One region of the Cellulomonas wangsupingiae genome, then DNA from elsewhere that is predicted to be linked to it. Evidence: predicted binding sites of a transcription regulator. Region 1 holds the regulator's gene; each other region holds the start of a gene.
What was found. Region 1 encodes HrcA, which represses chaperone genes, less so after heat shock. Its sites were predicted from a motif close to TTNGCACTCGNNNNNNNCGAGTGCNAA; they were not measured.
Positions count from the first base shown of each region.

Region 1 (7,855 bases):
CGCCGTCGGGCTCGACTACGTCTCGTGCTCGCCGTTCCGGGTGCCGATCGCGCGCCTCGAGGCCGGCCGCGCGGCCATCGAGCACGAGGGCAGCGACTCGCGCTGACCTCACCGGACCCGTGAGGGCGGCGGCCCACCCCGTCTTGCCGCCGCCCTCACGCCTGGGGCCGGATCGCCCTCTCACCCCGGGATCGGCGCCCCCGTCGGCACCCCTCCCCGACCCGGCCGGTGAGAGGTCGGTCCGGCCCGCCACACGGGCGCGGTGCGCCGTCGGTCAGCCCCAGCGGCCGAGCCGGTCGGCCAGCATCGCGAGCGCCACGTGGCCTGCGGTGGACGTGCGCAGCACGTGCGGGCCGAGACGGCACAGCAGCGCCCCGGCGCCCGTCAGGGCGTCGACCTCGCGGTCGCTGATGCCACCCTCGGGCCCGACGACGACCACCAGCTCGCCGGCCCCCGGCAGCGGGGCCTCGCGCAGGGGCCTGGTGGCGGACTCGTGGAGCACGACGACCGTCCCGCCCGCGGCGACGGTCGCGACGACCCGTGCGACGAGGCCCTTGTCGTCGAGCGAGTGCTCGACCAGCGGCATGCGCGCGCGCCGCGACTGCTTGGTGGCGGCGCGCACGGTGCCGACCCAGCGTGCGCGGCTCTTCTGCGCACGCTCGCCACGCCAGATGACGACGGACCGCTCGGCCTGCCAGGGCACGACCACGTCGACGCCGACCTCGGTCGCGGCCTCGATCGCCATCTCGTCACGGTCGCCCTTGGCCAGGGCCTGCACGAGCACGAGGCGCGGCACCGGCTCCGGCTCGACGACGACCTCCTCGACGGCGATCCGCACGCCGTCGGGACCGGCGGTGCGCACCCGCCCCACGAGCCGGACGCCCGCGCAGTCGACGACGTCGACGCGCTCACCGGGGCCGCGCCGCTGCACGACGCCCGCGTGCCGGCCCTCGGTGCCGTCGAGCAGGTACTCGCCGCCCGCCCGGACGTCGCCGAGCTGCCCCGGCTCGACGACGAAGACGGGTGCGCTCACCGGCCCGCGAGCTTGTCGCGCAGCTTCGCGAACATCCCGGGGTTGGCGGCCGACAGGCGCCCCTCGGGACGCTCCTCGCCCCGGAGCGCCGCCAGGCGGCGCAGCAGCTCGGCCTGCTCCTCGTCCTCGGGCGTCGGGACCAGCACCTCGACGTGCACGTGCAGGTCACCGCGGCCGCCGACGTGCAGGTGCCCGATCCCCAGCCCGCGCAGCGTGACGACCTGCCCCGGCTGCGTGCCCGGCCGCAGGTCGACCTCCTGCGGCCCGTCGAGCGTCTCCATGGTCAGGACCGTGCCCAGCGCCGCGGCGGTCATCGGCACCTGCAGCGTCGCGTGCAGGTCGTCCCCGCGGCGCACGAACGTCTCGTGCTTGCGCTCGCGCACCTCGAGGTAGACGTCCCCCGCGGGGCCACCCGCCGGGCCGACCTCGCCCTGGCCGGTCAGCTTGATGCGCGTCCCGGTGTCGACGCCCGCGGGCACGTCCACCGACAGCGTCCGGCGCGAGCGCACGCGGCCCTCGCCGGCGCACTCGGTGCACGGCTCGGGGATCACGGTGCCGAAGCCGTGGCAGGCCGCGCACGGCTGCGTCGTCATGACCTGACCGAGGAAGGACCGGGCGACGCGCTGGACGGACCCGCGCCCGCCGCAGGCCTCGCAGGTCCGCGGCGACGTCCCGGGCCGGCAGCACGTGCCCCCGCAGGTGGGGCAGAGCACCGCGGTGTCCACCTGCACCTCGCGGTGCACCCCGAACGCTGCCTCGGCCAGGTCCAGGTCGAGGCGGACGAGCGCGTCCTGGCCGCGGCGCGCACGCGGCACGGGACCGCGCGGGGCACCGCCCGCCGCGGCACCGAAGAAGGTCTCGAAGATGTCCTGGAAGCCGAAGCCCCCACCCATGCCGCCGCCGGGCGACGACGGGTCGGCCCCCATGTCGTACGCACGACGCTTCTCGGCGTTGCCGAGCACGTCGTACGCCCGCGACACGCCCTTGAACCGCTCCTCGGACGCCGGGTCGGTACCCGCCACGTCGGGGTGCAGCTCGCGCGCCAGGCGCCGGTAGGCCTTCTTGATCTGCTCGGGCGTCGCGTCGCGCGGGACACCGAGGATCTCGTAGTAGTCGGTCACGTGGCGTGCTGCTCGCTTCCTGCTCGTGCGGGGTGTGCCCGGTCCCGCGCACCGGGCGCCGGACGACGCGTGCACGGGGCGTACCGGTCAGCCCGCGAGGATCCGGGTGAGGTACCGGGCGACGGCGCGGACCGCCGCCATGGTCTGGGGGTAGTCCATGCGCAGCGGGCCGACGGCGCCCAGGACGGCGACGGAGGAGCCGTCACCGCCGTAGCCGCTGGTGACGATGCTCGTCTCGGCCAGGCCCTCGTGCTGGGTCTCGCGGCCGATGCGCACCGCGACACCGCCCGAGTCCTCGGCCATCTCCGACAGCAGGCGGAGCAGGACGACCTGCTCCTCGAGCGCCTCGAGCACCGGGCCGATGGTGTGCGGGAAGTCGGCACCCGCGCTGCGCGCGAGGTGGGACGCGCCGGCGACGACGACGCGCTCCTCGCGCTCCTGGGAGAGCGTCTCGGCGACCACCGCGACGACCGACCGCGCGAGGTCCTCGCCGTCGGGCGTGAACTCGGCGGCGAGCGACTCGAGGGCGCCGTCGAGGTCGGCCAGCCGCAGGCCGGCGGCCGCGACGTTGAGCCGCACCCGCAGCCGCGCGACCACGGCCTCGTCGAGGTCCGTGGTGAGCTCGAGCGTGCGCTGCTCGACGCGGCCCGTGGTGGTGATGATGACGACCAGCAGGTGACGCGCGCCGACGGGCACCAGCTCGACGTGCCGCAGCGCGGACCGCCGCAGCGAGGGGTACTGCACGACGGCGACCTGGTGCGTGAGCTGCGCGATGAGCCGGACCGCGCGGTCGATGACGTCGTCGAGGTCGACGGCCTCCTCGAGCAGCGTGCCGATGGCGCGCTTCTCGGCGGCGGACAGCGGCCGCACGCCCGTGAGCCGGTCGACGAACTCGCGGTAGCCCAGGTCGGTCGGCACGCGGCCGGCCGACGTGTGCGGCTGGACGATGAGCCCGGCCTCCTCGAGGGCGGCCATGTCGTTGCGGATCGTGGCCGGGGACACGCCCAGGGCGTGCCGCTCGGCGAGCGCGCGGGAGCCGACGGGCTCGCGGGTCGCGACGTAGTCCTCGACGATCGCCCGCAGCACGTCCAGCCGACGGTCCTCGCTCATCGCTCCCCTCCTGTCCTTGGTCTCCTCGTGGGTCCGTGCGCGGCCGTCCACGGCCGGCGTCACGGCGGTCCTGCGTGGCACTCGCAGGGACCGAGTGCCAATTCTACGCGGTGGACCGCGCCCCGGGGTGGTCCACCGCGCGTCACGGGAGCGGGCGCCCGGCGGACCTCCTAGAGTGCCCGGGTGAACGACGACCGCTACGGCTCCGACGTGCTGTCGGGCGGCCGCGCCGCCCCCCGCCCGGCCCACCACCGTCCCGCGCGCACGTCGCGCGAGCAGGCGGCCGAGCGCGGCCTCGTCGTCGAGGACGTCGAGACGGGCTGGGTGGGGGCCGTCGTGCGCGTCGAGAAGTCCGGGGGTCAGCACGTGGTCGTGCTGGAGGACCGCCGGGGCCGGACCCGCACGTTCCGGCTCGGTCCGGGCTTCTGGGTGGACGGGGAGCCCGTGGTCCTCACCGCGCCCGTGACGTCGCGCGCGCCCGCGCGGCCGACGCGCACCGCGTCCGGCTCCGTGGCGGTCCCCGACGCACCGGCGCGGGTCGCGCGCGGGTCGCGCATCTGGGTCGAGGGCAAGCACGACGCCGAGCTCGTCGAGAAGGTGTGGGGCGACGACCTGCGCGTCGAGGGCGTGGTCGTCGAGCTGCTCGACGGCGTCGACCACCTCGAGGACGCGCTGCGCGAGTTCCGTCCCACCGCCGACCGGCGGGTGGGCGTGCTCGTCGACCACCTGGTGCCCGGCTCGAAGGAGTCCCGGCTGGCCGCGCAGGCGCTGCGGGGCGTGCCCGACGGGACCGTCCTGGTCCTGGGCCACCCGTACGTCGACGTCTGGCAGGCCGTGCGGCCGCAGCGCGTGGGGCTCGACGCGTGGCCGACGATCGAGCGTGGCACCGAGTGGAAGCGTGGCATCCTGCGCGAGCTGGGCTGGCCGGCCGACGACCAGGCGGACGTCGCGCGCGCCTGGCAGCGGATCCTGCGCTCGGTCCGGTCGTACGCGGACCTCGAGCCGAGCCTCCTGGGACGGGTCGAGGAGCTCATCGACTTCGTCACGACCTGACGGCGGCCCGGCCCCGCGCGGCGGGACCCGCCCGGTGGCGACCGGACGGGCCCGCGTGCGCCGGGCCGCGTCAGACCGCGACCTGGCCGCCTGTCAGCCGCCGGTACGCGAACACGGTGAGCAGCGCGCCGACCGGCAGGGAGACGAGCACGCCGACGCCGCAGACGAGCGAGCCGACCCAGCTCACGACCGCGACGACGAGGTAGACGAGCACGCCCGTGCCGAGGTCGCGCGTCTGCAGCGCGATGCTGGTCCGGATGGCCTCCACCGCGCTCTGGTCGCGCTCGACGATCGCGACGACGGCGTAGAACACGAAGAACCCGACGACGACGAACCCGATCTGGCCGACCAGCGGCACGAAGCTCGCGACGAGGCCGACGGCGGCCATGATGACTGCGAGGAGCACGAGCTGGGCCGCGTGCGACGTGTCGAACAGGTCCCCCACGGACAGCGGCCGCCCGTCGGCGACCTTGAGCGCCGCCTTGACGAACGCCGCGCTGAACAGCACGAGCAGCAGCACGAGCAGCGCGACGTAGACGGCCACCCCGATCGACGCGCCGATGCCGGCCACGACTCCCGCGGCGCCGTCGGAGCGACCGGTGAAGGCGGCTGCGCCGCCGACGAGGCTCAGCCCGATCACCGCGACGACGGCGATCACGACGAACCACGCCAGGCCGCCCAGGACGAAGGCCGCCCAGTGCTGTCCGAACTTGGAGAACGCCCACGACAGCCCGCTGCCGATGTCGACCTGGCCGGGCGCCGAGCCGTAGGGCGAGCCGTACGGCGGCTGACCCGCCTGGCCGTAGGGCGGCTGCTGGCCGTAGGGCGGCTGCTGGCCGTACGGCGGCTGCTGCCCGTACGGCGCCGCGGGCGGCGGGTAGCCGGCGCCGCCCGTCGGTGTGCCGTACGGCGGCGGCGGGGGCGCCGCTGCCCCCGGGTGCGGCGGCACCGGCGGCTGCGGGCCGGCAGGCTGCCCGGGCACGGGGGGCGGCGGGGGGACGGCCGGGTCGTCGTCGTCGCGCGGCGGCGTGGCGCCGGTGTTCTCGCTCATGGTGCCTCCTGGCCTGGAGGGACGCGGACACGCCCCTGCGTTCAGCGAACCCACCTGGCGCAGAACGTGTCAAGGCACCGCGCCGCAGCGACGGGCGCATCCGCCCCGCCGACCGGTACGCTGCCGCACGCGGGACGTCCGACCTGCGCAGACGCGGCACGGACGCCACCGACGCCGTCCACGACCAGCTCCGGGAGCCGCACGTGTCCTACGACCCTCGGGCCACCCCGAACGACCGTCCCCCGCAGGGCAGCACGCTGGCGACGGTGGCGCACCTCGGTGGCGTCCTGACCTACCTGTACGCGGGCTGGATCGCGTCTCTCGTGGTGTGGCTGGTGCAGCGTGACCAGGACCCGGCCACCGCGAACGAGGCGCGCGTGGCGCTGAACTTCCAGCTGACGGCACTCATCGCGTTCGTGGTGCTCAGCGTCGTCGAGCAGTTCCCCGTCATCGGGATCCTCGGGTGGATCGGCAAGCTGGCCGTCGGGATCATCGCGCTCGTCCTGTCGATCGTCGCCGCCGCGGCCGCCTACCGAGGCGGTTCGTACCGCTACCCCGTCAGCCTGGAGCTCGTCCGATGACCATGCCTCCTCCCCCGCCCGTCTGGGACGCGCCGGCCCCGGCGCCCCTGCGCCCCGAGGACGAACGGACCTGGGCGGTCCTCGCCCACGTGATCCCGCTGCTCGGGCCCGGTTTCCTCGCTCCGCTGGTCATCTGGCTCGTGTTCCGTGGGCGTGGCCCGTTCCTCGAGCACCACGCCAAGGAGTCGCTGAACTTCCAGCTCACCGCCCTCATCGCGACGGTGGTGGGGTCGCTGCTCACCGTGGTGACGTTCGGTGCCGCCTCGCCCGTGCTGTTCGGCATCGGCATCGCGTGGCTGGTGATCTGCATCCTCGCGGCCGTCGCCGCGAGCCGGTGGGAGTGGTACCGCTACCCCGCGACCCTGCGCCTCGTCTCCTGACAACGCGTCGGTGCGGCCCGCGCTCAGGCGGTGAGGGCCCGCACCACGGCGTCGGCGAGCAGCCGTCCCCGGCGCGTCAGGACGACCCGGCGCGGGCCGTCGGCCCCGAGCGCCGCGGGAGCCTCCACGAGCCCGTCCGCCACGAGGCCCGCGACCGCCGTGCGCGCTGCGGGCGCGAGGTCGGCGAGCGGCAGGCCGTCGGCGATCCGCACGCCCAGCATCACGCGCTCCAGCGCGGCGAGGTCCCCGTCGACGATCTCGCGGCCGGCGGCCGGGCTGAGGCCGCGCGCGAGGCGGTCGGCGTACGCGCGGGGGTGCTTGACGTTCCACCACCGGACGCCGCCCACGTGGCTGTGGGCACCCGGGCCGACGCCCCACCAGTCGTCGCCGCGCCAGTAACCGAGGTTGTGGCGTGACGCGTCGGCAGGGGTCCGCGCCCAGTTGCTGACCTCGTACCAGCGCAGGCCCGCCGCGGTGAGCAGGTCGTCGGCCAGCTCGTACTTGGCGGCCTGGTCGTCCTCGTCGGGCAGCGTGAGCTCGCCGCGGCGCACCTGCACGGCCATCCGCGTGCCGGCTTCGACCACGAGCGCGTAGGCGCTCACGTGGTCCACGCCCGTGGCCAGCGCCGCGTCGAGCGAGCGGCGCCAGTCGTCGAGGGACTCCCCCGGCGTGCCGTAGATGAGGTCGAGCGAGACCCGCAGACCCGCGTCGCGCGCCCACCGCACGACGTCGGGGACCCGGGCCGGGTCGTGCGTGCGCTCGAGCGTGCGCAGCACGTGCGGCACGGCGGACTGCATGCCGAACGACACGCGGGTGAAGCCGGCCGCCGCGAGGCGAGCGAGGCCGTCCGGCGTCACGGAGTCGGGGTTCGCCTCGGTCGTCACCTCGGCACCGGGCGCCAGACCCCACGTCTCGCGCACGCCGTCGAGCAGGCCGACGAGGTCGTCCACCGGCAGCAGCGTGGGCGTCCCCCCGCCGACGAACACCGTGGCCACCTCGCGCGGCGGCACCCCGGCCGCGCGCAGCACGCGGTCCGCGAACGCGATCTCGCTGCGCGCCGTGCCCGCGTACGCGGCGAGGCTCGCACCGCCGCCGAGCTCGGTGGCGGTGTACGTGTTGAAGTCGCAGTACCCGCACCGCACGGCGCAGAACGGCACGTGCAGGTAGACGCCGAACGCGCGCGCGCCCGCGCCATCGGCGGCCGAGGCGGGCAGCGCGCCGTCCGCGGGGGCGGGGTCGCCCTCGGGCAGGGCGGGGCTCACCGGGCGCCGCCTGCGTGCGCGGCGGTGCGGCTCACTTCTTCTTCGCGTCCTTCGCGTCCTTGCTGCCGGCGGCGTCGGACGACAGCGCGGCGATGAAGGCCTCCTGCGGCACGTCGACCCGTCCGATCGTCTTCATGCGCTTCTTGCCCTCCTTCTGCTTCTCCAGCAGCTTGCGCTTGCGCGAGATGTCACCGCCGTAGCACTTGGCCAGCACGTCCTTGCGGATCGCGCGGATCGTCTCGCGGGCGATGATGCGCGCGCCGA
Region 1 covers NZ_CP101989.1:2,501,149-2,509,003, forward strand. Annotated here, with positions in the region: gene ppdK (pyruvate, phosphate dikinase) at 1-106, shown strand, start outside; gene NP075_RS11615 (16S rRNA (uracil(1498)-N(3))-methyltransferase) at 275-1,033, opposite strand; gene dnaJ (molecular chaperone DnaJ) at 1,030-2,154, opposite strand; gene hrcA (heat-inducible transcriptional repressor HrcA) at 2,242-3,264, opposite strand; gene NP075_RS11630 (DUF3097 domain-containing protein) at 3,448-4,317, shown strand; gene NP075_RS11635 (hypothetical protein) at 4,388-5,368, opposite strand; gene NP075_RS11640 (DUF4870 domain-containing protein) at 5,572-5,949, shown strand; gene NP075_RS11645 (DUF4870 domain-containing protein) at 5,946-6,329, shown strand; gene hemW (radical SAM family heme chaperone HemW) at 6,353-7,591, opposite strand; gene lepA (translation elongation factor 4) at 7,623-7,855, opposite strand, start outside.

Region 2 (7,855 bases), 1.7 Mb from region 1:
CGCGGCAACCACGCCACGGGCGGCACCCGTGCTCAGGACGTGCAGGCGCTGCTGGCGAAGCAGGAGGCGGGCGCGGACTTCGCGATCTCGCAGCTCTTCTTCGACGCCGAGGCGTACCTCGGCCTCGTCGCGGAGGCGCGCACGGCCGGCGTCACCATCCCGATCGTGCCGGGCATCATCCCGACCACCGACCCCGCCCGCCTGCTGCGCGTCCAGGAGCTCACGGGCGTCCCCGTGCCCGACCGGCTCCTCGACCTGCTCGGCTCCACCGACGACCCCGCGGAACGTCACCGCCGCGGCACGCGTGCGGGGGTCGACCTCGTCAACCGCGTCCTCGACGGCGGGGCCCCGGGGATCCACGTCTACACCTTCAACAAGCACGAGGCGGCGCTTGACCTGCTCGACGGCGCCGACCTGGTCGGCGGCCGCCGCAGCGCCGTCGCCCCCCACGACCTCACCGCGCCCGACGGCGTCCCCGCCGACGCGACCACGACGACACCGCGAGGAACCCTGTCATGACCGACACCACGCCCGCGCCGGCGATCCCGGCCTTCCCCGCAGGCTCCGTCCTCGGCTACCCCCGCATCGGCCCGCGCCGCGAGCTGAAGAAGGCCCTCGAGGCGTTCTGGGCGGGCCGCACGTCGGCCGACGAGGTCGAGGCCGTCGCCGCCGACCTGCGCCGCCGCACCCGCACGCGTCTGGCCGAGCTCGGGCTGGCGACCGACGCCCCGGCGATCCCCAGCGCCTTCTCCTTCTACGACCACGTGCTCGACGCCACCGCGCTCGTCGGCGCCGTGCCCGCGCGCTTCGCGGACCTGCAGGACGCCGACGGCCGACTCGACCTGGCCGGGTACTCGACGGTCGCCCGTGGCCGCGGCGACGACCTGCCTCTCGAGATGACCAAGTGGTTCGACACGAACTACCACTACCTGGTCCCCGAGATCGGCCCGGACACGCAGTTCCGGTACGCGTCGGACCGTCCGGTCGCCGAGTTCACCGAGGCGCTGGCCGACGGTGTGCTCACGCGACCCGTCGTCGTGGGACCCGTGACGTTCCTCGCGCTCGCGAAGCCGACGGAGGACGCCCCCGCGGACTTCTCGCCGATCGACCGGCTCGACGACCTGCTGCCCGTGTACGCGCGCCTGCTGACCGAGCTCGCCGCGGCCGGTGCGACCTGGGTGCAGATCGACGAGCCCGCGCTGGTCTCCGACTCCGTCGGCGTCTCCGCGGACGTCCTGGCCGAGGCGACCACCCGTGCGTACCGCGCGCTGGCCACCGAGCTCGCGCGACCCCAGCGTCCCGCGATCCTGCTCGCGGCCCCGTACGGCGACCTGGGCGCCGCCCTGCCCGTGGTCGCGGCGACCGACGTCGAGGGTCTCGCGCTGGACCTCGTGCGCGGCGACGCGCCGTCCGTGCCCGTGCCCGGCCTGGCCGGCAAGACGCTCGTCGGCGGAGTCGTCGACGGCCACAACATCTGGCGCGCGGACCTCGACAAGAAGCTCGCGGTCCTCGAGCAGCTGGAGACGCTCGGCGCCGCCGCGGTCACCGTCGGCACGTCGACGTCCCTGTTCCACGTCCCGCACACGCTCGAGGACGAGCCGGCGCTCGACCGCACGCTCGTGGAGTGGCTCGCGTTCGCGGACGAGAAGGTCCGCGAGGTCGCCACGCTCGCCGAGGGCCTGACCGATGGCCGCGAGGCCATCCACGAGCAGCTGCTCGCCGCGTCCGACGCGGTGAGCTCCCGCGCGACGGCCCCGGGCGTCGTGCGTCCGGAGGTGCGCGAGCGTGCGGCCGCCCTGACCGACGAGCAGTTCCGTCGCGGCCCGTTCGACCAGCGCAAGGCCGCGCAGACCGCGCGCCTGGGCCTGCCGGCGCTGCCGACGACGACCATCGGCTCGTTCCCGCAGACCCCCGAGATCCGCAAGGCGCGCGCCGCCTTCGGCAAGGGCGAGCTGACCGCCGACCAGTACCAGGACGAGATGAAGGCGGAGATCCGCCGCGTCGTCGAGCTGCAGGAGCGCATCGGGCTGGACGTGCTGGTGCACGGCGAGCCCGAGCGCAACGACATGGTGCAGTACTTCGCGGAGAACCTCGACGGGTTCGCCGTCACGCAGAACGGCTGGGTCCAGTCGTACGGCTCGCGCTGCACGCGCCCCTCGATCCTGTGGGGCGACGTGTCGCGGCCCGCGCCGATCACGGTCGCGTGGGCGCAGTACGCGCAGTCCCTCACCGCCAAGCCGATGAAGGGCATGCTCACCGGCCCGGTGACGATCCTCGCGTGGTCGTTCGTCCGCGACGACCAGCCGCTCGGCGACACCGCGAACCAGGTGGCCCTCGCGCTGCGCGACGAGATCGCGGACCTCGAGGCCGCCGGCATCGCCGTCGTGCAGGTCGACGAGCCCGCGCTGCGCGAGCTGCTCCCGCTGCGCGAGAAGGACCACGCGGCGTACCTGGACTGGTCGGTCCGCTCGTTCCGGCTCTCGACGGCAGGCGTGCGTCCGGACACGCAGATCCACACGCACCTGTGCTACTCGGAGTTCGGCGAGATCATGGACGCGATCGACGGCCTCGACGCGGACGTGACCAGCATCGAGGCGGCCCGCTCGAAGATGGAGATCCTCGGCGACATCGCCGCGGCGGGCTACCCGCGCGCCGTCGGCCCGGGCGTCTACGACATCCACTCCCCGCGCGTCCCGTCGGAGGCTGAGGTCACGGAGCTGCTCACCGAGGCGGTCCGGACCATCGACGTCGACCAGCTCTGGGTCAACCCGGACTGCGGCCTCAAGACCCGCCGCTACGAGGAGGTCACCCCCTCCCTCGAGCACCTGGTGGCCGCGACCCGCACGGTCCGCGCGACGCTCTGACGCGACCCCGCACGTCCCGAGGCCCCGGCCGCCGCACCACGGCGCCGGGGCCTCGCCCGTCCGCACCTCCCCCTCCCCGCGAGAGGTCGATCCAGTCCGGCCCTACCCTGCGGTGCATGGCCTCCCCGTTCGACGTCACGGTCCCGGACCTCCGCCGCCGCACCTCGCTGAAGTGGCACACCTACCCCGAGGACGTGCTCCCGGCGTTCGTCGCCGAGATGGACGCGCGCCCGCTCGACGCCGTGGTCACCGCGGTGACCGGCGCGATGCTCGCGGGGGACACGGGGTACGAGGTGGGCCCGACGAGCCCGCGCGGCACGGCGTACGCCGAGGCGTTCGCCGACTTCGCCGCCCGGCAGCACGGGTGGGACGTGCCGGTCGACCGGACGCGCATGGTCCCCGACGTGATGCTCGGCCTGGTCGAGGTCCTCGGGCTGCTCACCGGCCCGGGCGACGGCGTGGTCGTCAACCCGCCCGTGTACCCGCCGTTCCGCTCGTTCGTCGAGCACGCCGGGCGGCACGTCGTGGACGCCCCGCTCACAGCGGCCGGGCGCCTCGACCTCGACGCGCTGGACCGGGCGTTCGTCGACGCGCGGGCGTACCTGCTCTGCCACCCCCAGAACCCGACCGGCACGCTGCACACGGCCGACGAGCTCCGCGCCGTCGGCGAGCTCGCGACCCGCCACGGGGTCCGCGTCGTCGCCGACGAGATCCACGCGCCGCTCGTCGTCGGCGACGAGCCGTTCGTCCCCACCACCACCGTGATCCCGGACGCCATCGCGCTGCACTCCGCGTCGAAGGCCTTCAACCTCGCCGGGCTGAAGGCGGCGCTCGCCGTGCCCGGCCCGGCGGCGGACGAGCTGCGGCGCATGCCCGAGATCGTGGGCCACGGCGTCAGCCACGTCGCGTCCATCGCGCACCAGGCGGCCTACCGGCACGGGGACGCCTGGCTCGCCGACGTGCGCGCGGCGGTGCGTGCCAACGGCGACCTCGTCGCCGCGACGCTGGCGGAGCGGCTGCCGTCCGCCCGCTGGATCCGGCCCGCCGCGACGTACTTCGCCTGGCTCGACGTCCGGGACACGCCCGCCGTCGTGACGAGCGGCACGGACCCGGCACGCCTGCTGCTCGAGACGGGTCGGCTGGCGGTGAACCCGGGCCCGACGTTCGGCGCCGGCGGCCACGGGCACGTCCGCCTCAACCTGGCGACGTCGCCCCGGATCGTCGCCGACGCCCTCGACCGCTTGACGACCACGCTCGGGTCACCGGCCTGAGCCCGGCCGGGACGGCCGGAGCGACATCGAGGGGGCGGAAAGACACCTCACCGCCGAGAAGCAGGGCTGGAATGACCTCTCACGCGCGAGAGGCGCGACTGGAATGACATCTCACGCGCAAGAGGCGGGGATGGAATGACATCTCACGCGCAGGGCGCGGGGGTGGTGCGACCTCTCACGCGCGGTGAGGCAGGGCTGGATCGTCCTCTCGTAGAGAGGGCGATCCAGCCCTGGGTCCGTGCGTCAGCCGGCGGTGGGCGCCTCGATGGACGTCGCCGACGCGCCGTGCTGGATCTCGACGCGGCGCGGCCTGGCCTCCTCGGCCACCGGGACGGTGAGCGTCAGCACGCCGTCGGCGTAGTTCGCGGTGATCTTGTCGAGCGCCAGGCCGCGGCCGACGGTGAGCTGGCGGGCGTAGGTCCCGACGGGGCGCTCCTTGGCGAGCCACTGCACGTCGTGCTCCGTGGGGGCGCTGCGCTCGGCGCGGATGGTCAGCGTGCGGTCGTCCACGCTGACGTCGATGGTCCCCGGGTCCGCGCCCGGCAGGTCGACGTGCAGGACGTAGTGGTCCCCGTCGCGGTACAGGTCCATGGGCATGGTCGCGGACGCGCGGTCGGACGCGAGGACCTGCGCGAGCACGCGGTCCATCTCCTGGAACGGGTCGAAACGAGTAGCCACTCCCCTCACCTCCTCGACGTGGGGCCCGGACCCCCCGGGTCCCCGGTGCTCCCGGCGGCTCGGCCACCGGCTGGCTACACGTCAAGGATTAGCACTCGGCGTCCCAGAGTGCCAACAGGTCTGGAGGTCCCGTTCGCTCACAGCGAACGCACAGCCGCCGTCCGCGCGAAGGGTCCGCGGCGGCCCTCAGGCCGTGCGCTCCACCGGGCCCGACCGGTCCTTGCCGAAGCCGGCGACGAAGGTGGCCAGGCCCTCGACGATGCGCACGTCGGCGTCGAGCCACGGCACGTCGAGCCACTGGCCGTCGGGCAACCAGCGCAGCTGGTCGTGCTCGACGAGCGGCTCGGGCTCACCCTCGACGACCTCGGCGAACCACAGCCGCATGACGTACTGGTCGGAGAGCCGCCAGGCTCCGTCGTCGGGACCCAGGAGCTCCACGCCGAGGCCGACGCGCACGCCCAGCTCCTCGCGGAGCTCGCGGTGCAACGCGTCCTCGGGGGTCTCGCCCGCCTCGACCTTGCCGCCGGGGAACTCCCAGCGCCCGGCGAGGCTCGCCGGGGTGGCGCGCCGGGCGGCGAGCAGGAGCCGCGGGTCGTCGAGGTCGTCGACGACGGCGGCCGCCACGACGAGCACAGGGGTCATGCCACGAGTCTGCCAGTCACGGGTCACGGCCGGGTCACGACGGTGTGCGCGGTCGGACGTCCGCTCGCGCGGCCGGGGAGGTCCGGCCGGGCGGACGAGCACGAGCTGGCGTGGTGTGCGGCGCGGGGGCTCCCACCCGGCCACCGCGGCACGTCGGAGGTCAGCGGATGCCGTGGGACTCGGCCCACGCGACGGCCTCGGCGCGCGTGGAGACGCCGATCTTGCGGTAGACGCTGCGCACCTGCGACTTGACGGTGTTGCGCGTGACGAACAGCCGGGTGGCGATCTCCTCGAGGGTCACGTCCTCGGCGAGCTCGCCCAGCACGACCCGTTCGCGGCGGGTGAGCGAGTGCGCGCCCATGGTCTGCATGGTCGCGCTCGTGTCCAGCATGGTCATGATGTCCTCCGGTGGGCGGCGGTCCCGGACTCTCCGGCCCCGCATGGGCTGCGTACCGGATGAGAGCGGCGCGACACGTCGCTATGACGCGACTTTCGCCGATTTCTCTGAATCACCGTGAGATCCCCCCCGCGGTGCCGATAGCTGCACCTGTCATGACGTCTCACCTGACCGCCTGATACATCCGACGGCGGAGGTTGCGTCCGTTTCACTGTGCGCCATGTCACCCGTTCGAGCAAGCACCCTTACGCATGGACGATCGTCCAGAAATTGCGCCTGACGGGTGAATCCTGGGTGCTGTCACCCACCCGTACGGCTCAAGGGTTGAGGGCCCCGTACTGCTGCGCGGAGAGCAGAGCGCCGGTGGACACGACCTCGATGCGCAGCAGCCACCCCTCGCCGTACGGGTCGGTGTTGACCAGAGACGGGTCGTCGACGACCGACTGGTTGACCTCGACGACGGTGCCCGAGACCGGGCAGAACAGCTCCGAGACGGACTTGGTCGACTCGATCTCACCGATCACGGCGCCGGCCTCGACCTCGTCGCCCACGGCGGGCAGCTCGACGAAGACGATGTCCCCCAGCGCGTCGGCCGCGACGGCGGTGATGCCGACCGTGGCGGGCGACCCCTCGTCGACCCACTCGTGCTCGGCGGTGTACTGCAACGTCGTGGGCAGGTCGGTGGCCATGGGTGCTCCTGTCGGGTCGGGCTGAGGGTCGCGGGGCGGGGTTGCCGTCACCGAGGTCGACGGTAGAAGGGAAGGGGCACGACGCGCACGGGTTCGCGCCGTCCGCGCACGTCGACCGCGAGCTCCCGGCCCTCGGCGCTCACCTCGGGGGTCACGTACGCCATCGCGACCGGGTGGCCGAGCGTCGGCGACGGGGCGCCGGAGGTGACCGTCCCGACCACCGGGGCGTCGGGCGCGGTCGACGCGACGACGTCGTACCCGTGCCGGGCGGCGCGCCGCCCCAGCCCCTGCAGCCCCACGAGCACGCGCGCGGGTGCCGACTGCGCGCGCGCCGCGAGCGCGTCGCGGCCCACGAACGGCAGCGGCCGGCCGTCGGCGTCGACCTTGCCCAGCTTGACGACGCGTCCCAGGCCGGCGTCGTGCGGCGTCGTGGTCCGGTCGAGCTCGTTGCCGTACAGCGGCATGCCCGCCTCGAGGCGCAGGGAGTCGCGTGCCGAGAGGCCCGCCGGCGCGATGCCGTGGGCGGCGCCCGCGGTCAGCAGCGCGCGCCACAGCGCGGGTGCGGCGGCGGCGTCGACGAAGAACTCGAACCCGTCCTCCCCGGTGTACCCGGTGCGGGCGACGAGCACGGGTCCGCCCTCGAACCGCATCGGCAGGCAGGCGTAGTACCGCAGGGTCGCCGGCGTGACGTCCGCGGGCGCGGCCGGGTCCGGCACCAGGGCGTCCAGCGCCTCGACGACGGCGAGGGCGTGCGGCCCCTGCACCGCGACGAGCGCGGTCGCGGCCGAGCGGTCGACGACGTCCACGTCGCCGACCTCGCCGCGGACGGCGTCCGCGCGCTCGCGCAGCTCGTGGAGGACGACGTCGTGGTTCGAGGCGTTCGCGACGACCAGGTAGACGTCGTCGCCCGTGCGGTAGACGACCAGGTCGTCGATGACGCCGCCGTCCGGCTGGACGACCATCGTGTAGCGGGCGCCCAGCACGCGCAGGCCCGACAGGTCGCCGACGAGCGCACGGTCCAGGAACGCGCCCGCACCGGGGCCACGCACCTCGATCTCGCCCATGTGCGACAGGTCGAACAGCCCGGCGGCCGTGCGGACCGCCGTGTGCTCGGCGAGGTCGGACGTGTAGCGCAGCGGCATCTGCCACCCCGCGAAGGACGTGAGCACGGCGCCGAGGGCGACGTGCTCGTCGTGCAGCGGTGAGCGCAGCTCGGTCATCGGGTCTCCGGTCGCGGGGGCGGTGGCGTCGGGCGTGCCGGCGGCGGTCATCGGACGTCGTCCGCGTACGCCTCGACGGGCGGGCACGAGCAGA
Region 2 covers NZ_CP101989.1:106,348-114,202, reverse strand. Annotated here, with positions in the region: gene NP075_RS00495 (methylenetetrahydrofolate reductase) at 1-519, shown strand, start outside; gene metE (5-methyltetrahydropteroyltriglutamate--homocysteine S-methyltransferase) at 516-2,864, shown strand; gene NP075_RS00485 (MalY/PatB family protein) at 2,981-4,135, shown strand; gene NP075_RS00480 (Hsp20/alpha crystallin family protein) at 4,379-4,813, opposite strand; gene NP075_RS00475 ((deoxy)nucleoside triphosphate pyrophosphohydrolase) at 5,000-5,455, opposite strand; gene NP075_RS00470 (helix-turn-helix domain-containing protein) at 5,616-5,852, opposite strand; gene gcvH (glycine cleavage system protein GcvH) at 6,170-6,541, opposite strand; gene gcvT (glycine cleavage system aminomethyltransferase GcvT) at 6,589-7,812, opposite strand; gene gcvP (aminomethyl-transferring glycine dehydrogenase) at 7,809-7,855, opposite strand, start outside.
Region 2: NP075_RS00480 (Hsp20/alpha crystallin family protein) is a predicted target of HrcA. The motif match lies at 4,902-4,928, and genes of this name have one in related genera.

Region 3 (7,855 bases), 1.8 Mb from region 1:
CGCCGCGTGCGTCCCCCCCGCGGCGCCACCGGCCAGCACGTGACGACGCGTGCGTGCACCGCGGACCGGGCCTCACTCCACGGGGGCGAGGGCGGGCCGCTTCGGGACCCGCACGTCCCCCGACGAGCGCCGACGCAGCCGGCGGGTCGCCCACGGGTAGGCGTGCTCGCGCAGCCACCGCGCGTCGGCACGTGCCTGCACCAGCCGCGGGACGGGGGGCAGCGGGGCCAGCGGGTCGTCCCAGTCCGCGCGGTCCGGGGTGAGGCCGAGAGCGACCAGCGCGCCCTGGGCCACGCGCGTGTGCCCGTCGGTGGTCATGTGGATGCGGTCGTCCGCCCACATGCGCCCGTCCAGCAGGCTGCGCATGCCCCACGGGTCCAGCACGTACGCGCCCTGGCGCCGCGCGATCGACCACACGTGCGCGCTGAACACGCCGGCCCGGGAGCGCGTCGAGCGCACCAGCGGGCTCTCGCGTGCGTCGAACCCGGTGCTGAGCAGGACGTCCACCCCCCGGGCGCGCACGTGGGCGACCGTGCGCTCGAGGTCGGCGGCGACCCGGTCGACGTCGACGGCCGGCCGCAGGATGTCGTTGCCGCCGCCGACGATGCTCATCAGGTCCGGCTCGTACGCCAGGGCGGCAGGCACCTGCTCCGTGAGGATCGGGCGCAGCAGCCGGCCGCGGACCGCGAGGTTGGCGTACTCCAGCGCCGGCAGCCCTGCGGCGGTGCGCCGGCGCGACAGGTGGGACGCGAGCTGGTCCGCCCACCCGCGCAGCGGCCCGTCCGGGCCGTCGGGCGCGTCCCACAGCCCTTCGGTGAAGGAGTCCCCGCAGGCGACGTACCGCGACCAGCGCGGCGGATCGCCCGCCGTCGGTCGCGTGGCCGTCGGGCGGTCCTCGTCGAGGGCGGGCGTCATCCCCCCATCATGCGCCGGATCGCCTCACGGCAGGGTCCAGTCCACAGGATCTGCACCCTGCTCCCGCAGCAGGGCGTCGACGCAGGAGAACGGCCGGGAGCCGAAGAACCCGCGGTGGGCCGACAGGGGGCTGGGATGCGGCCCGGCGACGACCGGCACGTCACCCAGCGCCGGACGCAGCGACTGCGCGTCGCGGCCCCACAGGACGGCGACGAGCGGCCCGCCCCGCTCCACCAGCGCCGCGATCGCGCGGTCGGTGACCTGCTCCCAGCCCTTGCCCCGGTGCGACGCCGGTGCGCCCGGGCGCACCGTGAGCACGCGGTTGAGCAGCATGACGCCCTGGTCGGCCCACGGCGTGAGGTCCCCGGACGTGGGGCGCGGCACGCCGAGGTCGTCGACGAGCTCGCGGAAGATGTTGTCGAGCGACCGCGGCACCGGGTGCACGTCGCGCTGGACCGAGAACGACAGCCCCATGGCGTGCCCGGGCGTGGGGTAGGGGTCCTGCCCCACGACGAGGACCCGCACGTCCGCCAGGGGGCGGTGGAACGCCCGCAGGATCGCGCCGGACGCGGGCAGGTACTCCCGCCCGGCAGCCACCTCCTGCCGGAGGAACTGCCCGGCGGCGTCCAGTGCGTCCTGCGCGGGGGCCAGGGCCCGGGCCCAGTCCAGGGCGACGAGCTCCTCGAGGGGTCGGTCCACGTCGCGGACGGTACCCGCGCCCGGCGGCGTCGGGACACCCGTCCACGTCGCCCGCGCGCGCGAATGACACCCGTGTGGTTCGCCCCGTACGATGCCCACGGAGCACCCGGGACGACGCGCGACGAGGAGGAGCCATGGACGGCACGGCCACGCACGCGGTCGCCGACGACCTGCGCGACGACGAGCGCGGTGCCGACGGGCTCAGCGCCCGTGACCGGCAGGTCCTGGAGTTCGAGCGGCAGTGGTGGAAGTACGCGGGCGCCAAGGAGCAGGCGGTGCGTGAGCTGTTCGACATGTCGGCCACGCGGTACTACCAGCTGCTGAACGCCCTCATCGACGACCCCGCGGCCCTGGCCCACGACCCGATGCTCGTCAAGCGGCTGCGCCGCATGCGCTCGTCGCGGCAGCGCGCCCGCACGGCGCGCCGCCTGGGCGCCGAGGCCTGAGCCGCCCCGCCGTGCGCGTCGCGCCCCCTCTCACCGAGGCCCGCCACCCGTCCGGGGGTGCGGCGGACCGGGCCCGCCGCCACGAGCCGCTAGCCTTGCGGCCGTGAGCAAGGCGGACTACCCCTACCCCGAGGACGAGTTCGACGCGATCTCGCCCGACGCGCCCACCGGCGTCCACCGCGCGCCCCGGTCGGCGTGGAGCCGGTGGTGGCCGTTCGTGGTCGTGCTGGTGGTCGTCCCCGCGCTGGCCTACGGCGTGGTGACGTACCTGTCGCGCACCGGGGACCTGCCGCTGGCCGGGGGGTCGCCGCAGGGCCAGGAGGAGCCGGCGGGTACCGGCGAGGACGCCGCCGAGGACCCGGGTGACACCGAGCCCGCGCCCGACGCGGAGGAGCCGCCGGTGGTCGAGACCACGCCCGCGCAGGTGCCGCCCGACCTCACGGTCCCCGTGTCGGTGCTCAACGGCGCGGGCATCGGCGGGCTCGCCCGGACGACGGCCGCCGAGCTGACCGCCGCCGGGTTCACGGACGTCTCGCCCGACGACGCGACGGGCACCCTGCCCGCGCAGTCGACCATCTACATCACGTCGGAGGACCTGCGGACGACCGCGGACCTCGTCGCGACGACGCTGGGCGTGCCGACGATCGAGGTCGCACCGGACCGGGCGGGCGACGGCGTCAGCGTCGTCCTCGTCACCGATCCCGACGCCTGAGAGGCCCGGGGCTCGTCCCCGCAGAGCGCGCAGACCCTGGTCGGGGTGTGGCGTGCGCCACTAGGCTCCACGCACCGGGGCGACGGCGGAGCGACCCGGCCACCAGGACGTCGAGGAGCACGGCATGGCCCAGGGCACGGTCAAGTGGTTCAACGCGGAGAAGGGGTTCGGGTTCATCACCCCGGAGGGGGGTGGGCCGGACCTGTTCGTGCACTTCAGCGCCATCCAGACGGAGGGCTACCGCACCCTCGAGGAGGGGCAGTCCGTCGACTTCGAGGTCGGCCAGGGCACCAAGGGGCCGCAGGCCGAGCAGGTCCGGCCCGTCTGACCCGGCACCGGGGCGGCCGCGTGCCGCCCGAGGTCGGCACGGTCGCCGCGAGCGTCCGTGCCGGCCGTGCCCGGGGCGGGGCGGTCGCGCGTCAGGCCGTCGCGCGCCGGGCGTCGAGCGCGTCGATCGCGAGCAGCACGCACGCCGCGCTCCAGCCCAGCGGGGCGACCGCCGCGGGCGCGCCGTCCGCGAGCAGCTTCTCCGGGATCGCGCCGGACGGGGTCCGGTGCGCGTCGACGACGTCGAGCCACCGGGCCGCGGCGGCGACGTCCCCCTGCTCGGCGGCGACCCACGCGTAGAGGGTGGTCTGCGGCGTCCACGAGACCCCGTCGCGCCGCCAGCCGGCGCCGGGTGCCAGGCCGGCCGCGGGGCGCAGCATCGACGGCACGGAGGCCCGCCACGCCGCGGCGCCGTCGACGGGGGCCTGCCCCCAGAACGGCGCCAGCACGAACGCGCTGGCGGCGTCCGGGAGCGCACGCGTGGTGTAGCGGCCGTAGCCCGTCGGGGCGAACGCGTCGACGACGGCCTGCCGCGCGGCCGCGGCGCCTGCCGCAGCGGCGGCCGCGGGTGCCGGGCGCCCCGCGGCGGCGAGCACGACGGCGGCCTGCTCGAGCCCGGCCACGAGCGGCGCCGCCGTCCCCAGGGTCACGTCGCTCTCCGCGACCTCCCAGTAGTCGGGCGACGCGGGCGGCAGCCCTCCGGCGACGAGCTGCAGCGCGTGCCCGGCCGACCTCTCGACGAGCGGTGCGAGCCGCCGGGCGACCTCCGGCCGCCGTGCGTCGTCCACCTCGGCCAGGACCAGGCCCGCCGACCACATCGCCCAGCCCGTGCCGTCGGTCTGCACGCCACGGCCGTCCGGCGGGCCCGACCCGTCCGGGAGGTAGCGCGCCTCGAACGACCCGTCCGGCGCCTGCACGCGCTCGAGGAAGTCCAGCACGTCGAGCGCGTCGTCGACGTGGCCCGTGCGCGCCAGCGCGACGGCGACGAACGAGGAGTCGCGCGGCCACACGTAGCGCCAGCTCTCGGACCAGCCGGCGACGACGACGCCGTCGGCGACGGTCAGGGAGTGCAGGTCCAGCAGCGCGGCGCGGGCCAGCTCCTCGTGCGGGCCGCCCTGACCGGGCACGTCGCCCGCGGCGAGCCAGGAGAGCTGCTCGTCGGCGGCGTGGGCCGCCGCCGCGGGGCCGAGGGGGGTGGTCGTCGTGGGGGTCGAGCCGAGCGCGGCGGCCAGGACGGCCGCCGCCGGGTCCGGCACGCGCGTGCCGGGCAGGTAGACCGCCACGGCGTCGGCGGGGACCTCGCCCCGGGCCCCGTCGGGGAGCACCGAGACGGCCTGCTGGTACAGCGGGATCTGGGCGTGCTGGACACCGCCCGGGGCGCCGAGACCGGTCCCCACGCCGGCGACGGCCCCGGACCCGGCGCCCGCCGCGGCCGGCGCGTCGGCCGCACGGCCCTCGGACGCGCTCGTCCCCGTCGTCGCCAGCAGGAGCGCGGCCAGCACGAGGGCCGCGCGGGCGTGGGAGCGCCGGGCGCGGCTCACGACGACGGCGTCGGGCACACGCCGCACCTTAGGGCCTTCGCGCAGGGCGTAGGGCGCCAGTGCGACGCTGCTTGCACTCGAAGGGGTCGAGTGCTAACCATTGACTTAGCACTCTCCGGTGGAGAGTGACAGAATCATCCGGTCGTCAGGTGAGGGTCGTCGCGCGCGGGACGTGAGCGCGCACGGCGATCCGTCCGTCGCGGGCACCCGAGGACCGACCCACGAACCGGAAGAAGGATCACAGCCCCATGGCCAAGATCATCGCCTTCGACGAGGAGGCCCGGCGGAGCATGGAGCGCGGGCTCAACGTCCTCGCCGACACCGTCAAGGTCACGCTCGGCCCGAAGGGCCGCAACGTCGTGCTCGACAAGAAGTGGGGAGCGCCGACGATCACCAACGACGGCGTCTCCATCGCCAAGGAGATCGAGCTCGAGGAGCCGTTCGAGCGGATCGGCGCCGAGCTGGTCAAGGAGGTCGCGAAGAAGACGGACGACGTCGCCGGTGACGGTACGACGACCGCGACCGTCCTGGCCCAGGCGCTGGTGCGCGAGGGTCTGCGCAACGTCGCCGCCGGCGCCAACCCGATCGCCCTGAAGAAGGGCATCGAGAAGGCCGTCGAGGCCGTCACGGCGCAGCTCCTGCTGCAGGCCAAGGACATCGAGACCAAGGAGGAGATCGCCGCCACGGCTGCCATCTCCGCCGGTGACACCGCGATCGGCGAGCTCATCGCCGAGGCCCTCGACAAGGTGGGCAAGGAAGGCGTCATCACCGTCGAGGAGTCGAACGCCCTCGGCCTGGAGCTCGAGCTCACGGAGGGCATGCGCTTCGACAAGGGCTTCCTGTCGGCGTACTTCGTGACGGACCCCGAGCGCCAGGAGGCCGTCCTGGAGGACGCGTACGTCCTGCTCGTCGAGTCCAAGGTCTCGAACGTCAAGGACCTGCTGCCGCTGCTGGAGAAGGTCATCCAGGCCGGCAAGCCGCTGCTCATCGTGGCCGAGGACGTCGAGTCCGAGGCGCTGGCGACGCTCGTCGTCAACCGCATCCGCGGCATCTTCAAGTCCATCGCCGTCAAGGCGCCGGGCTTCGGCGACCGCCGCAAGGCGATGCTGCAGGACATGGCCGTCCTCACCGGTGGCCAGGTCGTCTCCGAGACCGTCGGCCTCAAGCTGGACACGGTCGGCCTCGAGGTGCTCGGCACCGCGCGCAAGATCGTCGTGACCAAGGACGAGACCACGATCGTCGAGGGCGGCGGCGACGCGGCCCAGATCGCGGGCCGCGTCAACCAGATCCGCGCCGAGATCGACAGCTCGGACTCGGACTACGACCGCGAGAAGCTCCAGGAGCGCCTCGCCAAGCTCGCCGGCGGCGTCGCCGTCATCAAGGCGGGTGCGGCGACCGAGGTCGAGCTCAAGGAGCGCAAGCACCGCATCGAGGACGCGGTGCGCAACGCCAAGGCGGCCGTCGAGGAGGGCATCGTCGCCGGTGGCGGCGTCGCGCTCATCCAGGCCGGCAAGGTCGCGTTCGAGAAGCTCGAGCTCACGGGCGACGAGGCGACCGGTGCCAACATCGTGAAGGTCGCGATCGAGGCCCCGCTCAAGCAGATCGCCATCAACGCCGGCCTCGAGGGCGGCGTCGTGGCGGAGAAGGTCCGCAACCTCCCGGCCGGCCAGGGCCTCAACGCCGCGACCGGCGTGTACGAGGACCTGCTCGCCGCGGGCGTCAACGACCCGGTGAAGGTCACGCGCTCCGCGCTGCAGAACGCGGCGTCGATCGCGGCCCTGTTCCTCACCACCGAGGCCGTCGTGGCCGACAAGCCGGAGAAGTCGGCTCCTGCCGGCCCCGGCGGTGGCGAGGACTTCGGCGGCGGCTTCTGACGCAGCTGAGCACCACCTGAACGGTCCGACGGCCGGTCACCCCGCAGGGGGTGGCCGGCCGTCGGCGTCCCCACCTGCGACGAAACGCTTCGCGCGGTGCGTCGCGGCGGTCGGCCGCACTAGCGTCCCGGACGACGACGACGTCGAGGAGGACGGGATGCTCGCACCCCACCGACGCAGGGCAGCGCGCACGACGGCCGGGGCCGCCGCGCTGGGGATCACCGCGGTGCTGGCCGCCGGGGCGCCCGCGGCAGGCGGGACCGGCCCCGAGCCGCCGCCCCCGGCGGAGCCGGCGCAGGTGCTGCAGTGGCCTGTCGAGCTGAAGGGCACGTGGAGCTCGCCGACGTGGGCCCAGGCCGCGGGGCGCACCACGGTGGTCGTCGAGCTCGACTGCGGCAACCCCGTCGGCGCCCGGCCGCCGCAGTACTACGTCCAGCTCATGCCGCACGACCGCATGGTGCCCATGGTGATGCCGCAGCCCGTGCCGTGCGGTGTCCCGCACGCGCTCACCGGCGACCAGCTCGCCGGCACGTACCACGTCTTCCTCGCCAAGGCGTCGGGGGACGGTGCGGTGCTGCGCGGCAAGGTCGAGGTCGCGACGCCGTGACGCAGGCGGCGGCGGACCCGAGCCGCTGAGCACCCGGACGCACCGACGGCCGGTCACCCCGCAGGGGGTGGCCGGCCGTCGGTCCGTCGTGCGTCTCTCAGCGCGGCGCGGTCGAGCCGGGCGCCTGCCAGGGGTCGGAGCCACCGGAGGCCGGCGGGGCCGGCGGGGGGAGGGTCGGCGTCCCGTGGTCGGCCGGGGCCGCGTACGGGTCGCTCTGGCCGTACCCGGCAGGCTGGCCGTAGGCGTCGGCCTGGCCGTAGGCCGCGGGCTGCGCGTACGGGGCGGGCTGGCCGTAGCCGGTGGGCTGGCCGTAGCCCGCGGGCTGGCCGTAGCCCGACGGGTACCCGCCGTACGGGTGCGGGTCGATCCCCGCCGCCGTCAGGCGTGCCTCCGCCTCGCGCAGCCGGCGCTCGATCGGCCACTCCATGAAGACGAACATGATCATGAAGACGATGTTGGCCAGCGGCACCAGCACGAGCAGGCCGTGCCACAGCGTCCAGCCCGCCTTCTTGGCGATGCGCATGTACATGTAGATGCCGAACGCCGCGATCGCCAGGTAGAAGATCACGACGACGATGCCGGCGACGATCGCGCCCGCCTCGGCGGAGGAGTCGGAGGTCGTGGAGAACGTCGAGAGCGGGTACGTGCTGGTCAGCATGAGGTCCTCGTTCGCAGTGTCGGGGCGCGCGCAGGCTACCGGGTGGCACGGCCCTCCCGGGCCACGTGCCGCCGGG
Region 3 covers NZ_CP101989.1:732,674-740,528, forward strand. Annotated here, with positions in the region: gene NP075_RS03495 (SGNH/GDSL hydrolase family protein) at 73-915, opposite strand; gene NP075_RS03500 (uracil-DNA glycosylase) at 940-1,614, opposite strand; gene NP075_RS03505 (DUF3263 domain-containing protein) at 1,749-2,060, shown strand; gene NP075_RS03510 (LytR C-terminal domain-containing protein) at 2,164-2,772, shown strand; gene NP075_RS03515 (cold-shock protein) at 2,897-3,100, shown strand; gene NP075_RS03520 (glycoside hydrolase family 15) at 3,192-4,658, opposite strand; gene groL (chaperonin GroEL) at 4,889-6,514, shown strand; gene NP075_RS03530 (hypothetical protein) at 6,672-7,121, shown strand; gene NP075_RS03535 (hypothetical protein) at 7,219-7,779, opposite strand.
Region 3: groL (chaperonin GroEL) is a predicted target of HrcA. The motif match lies at 4,711-4,737, and genes of this name have one in related genera.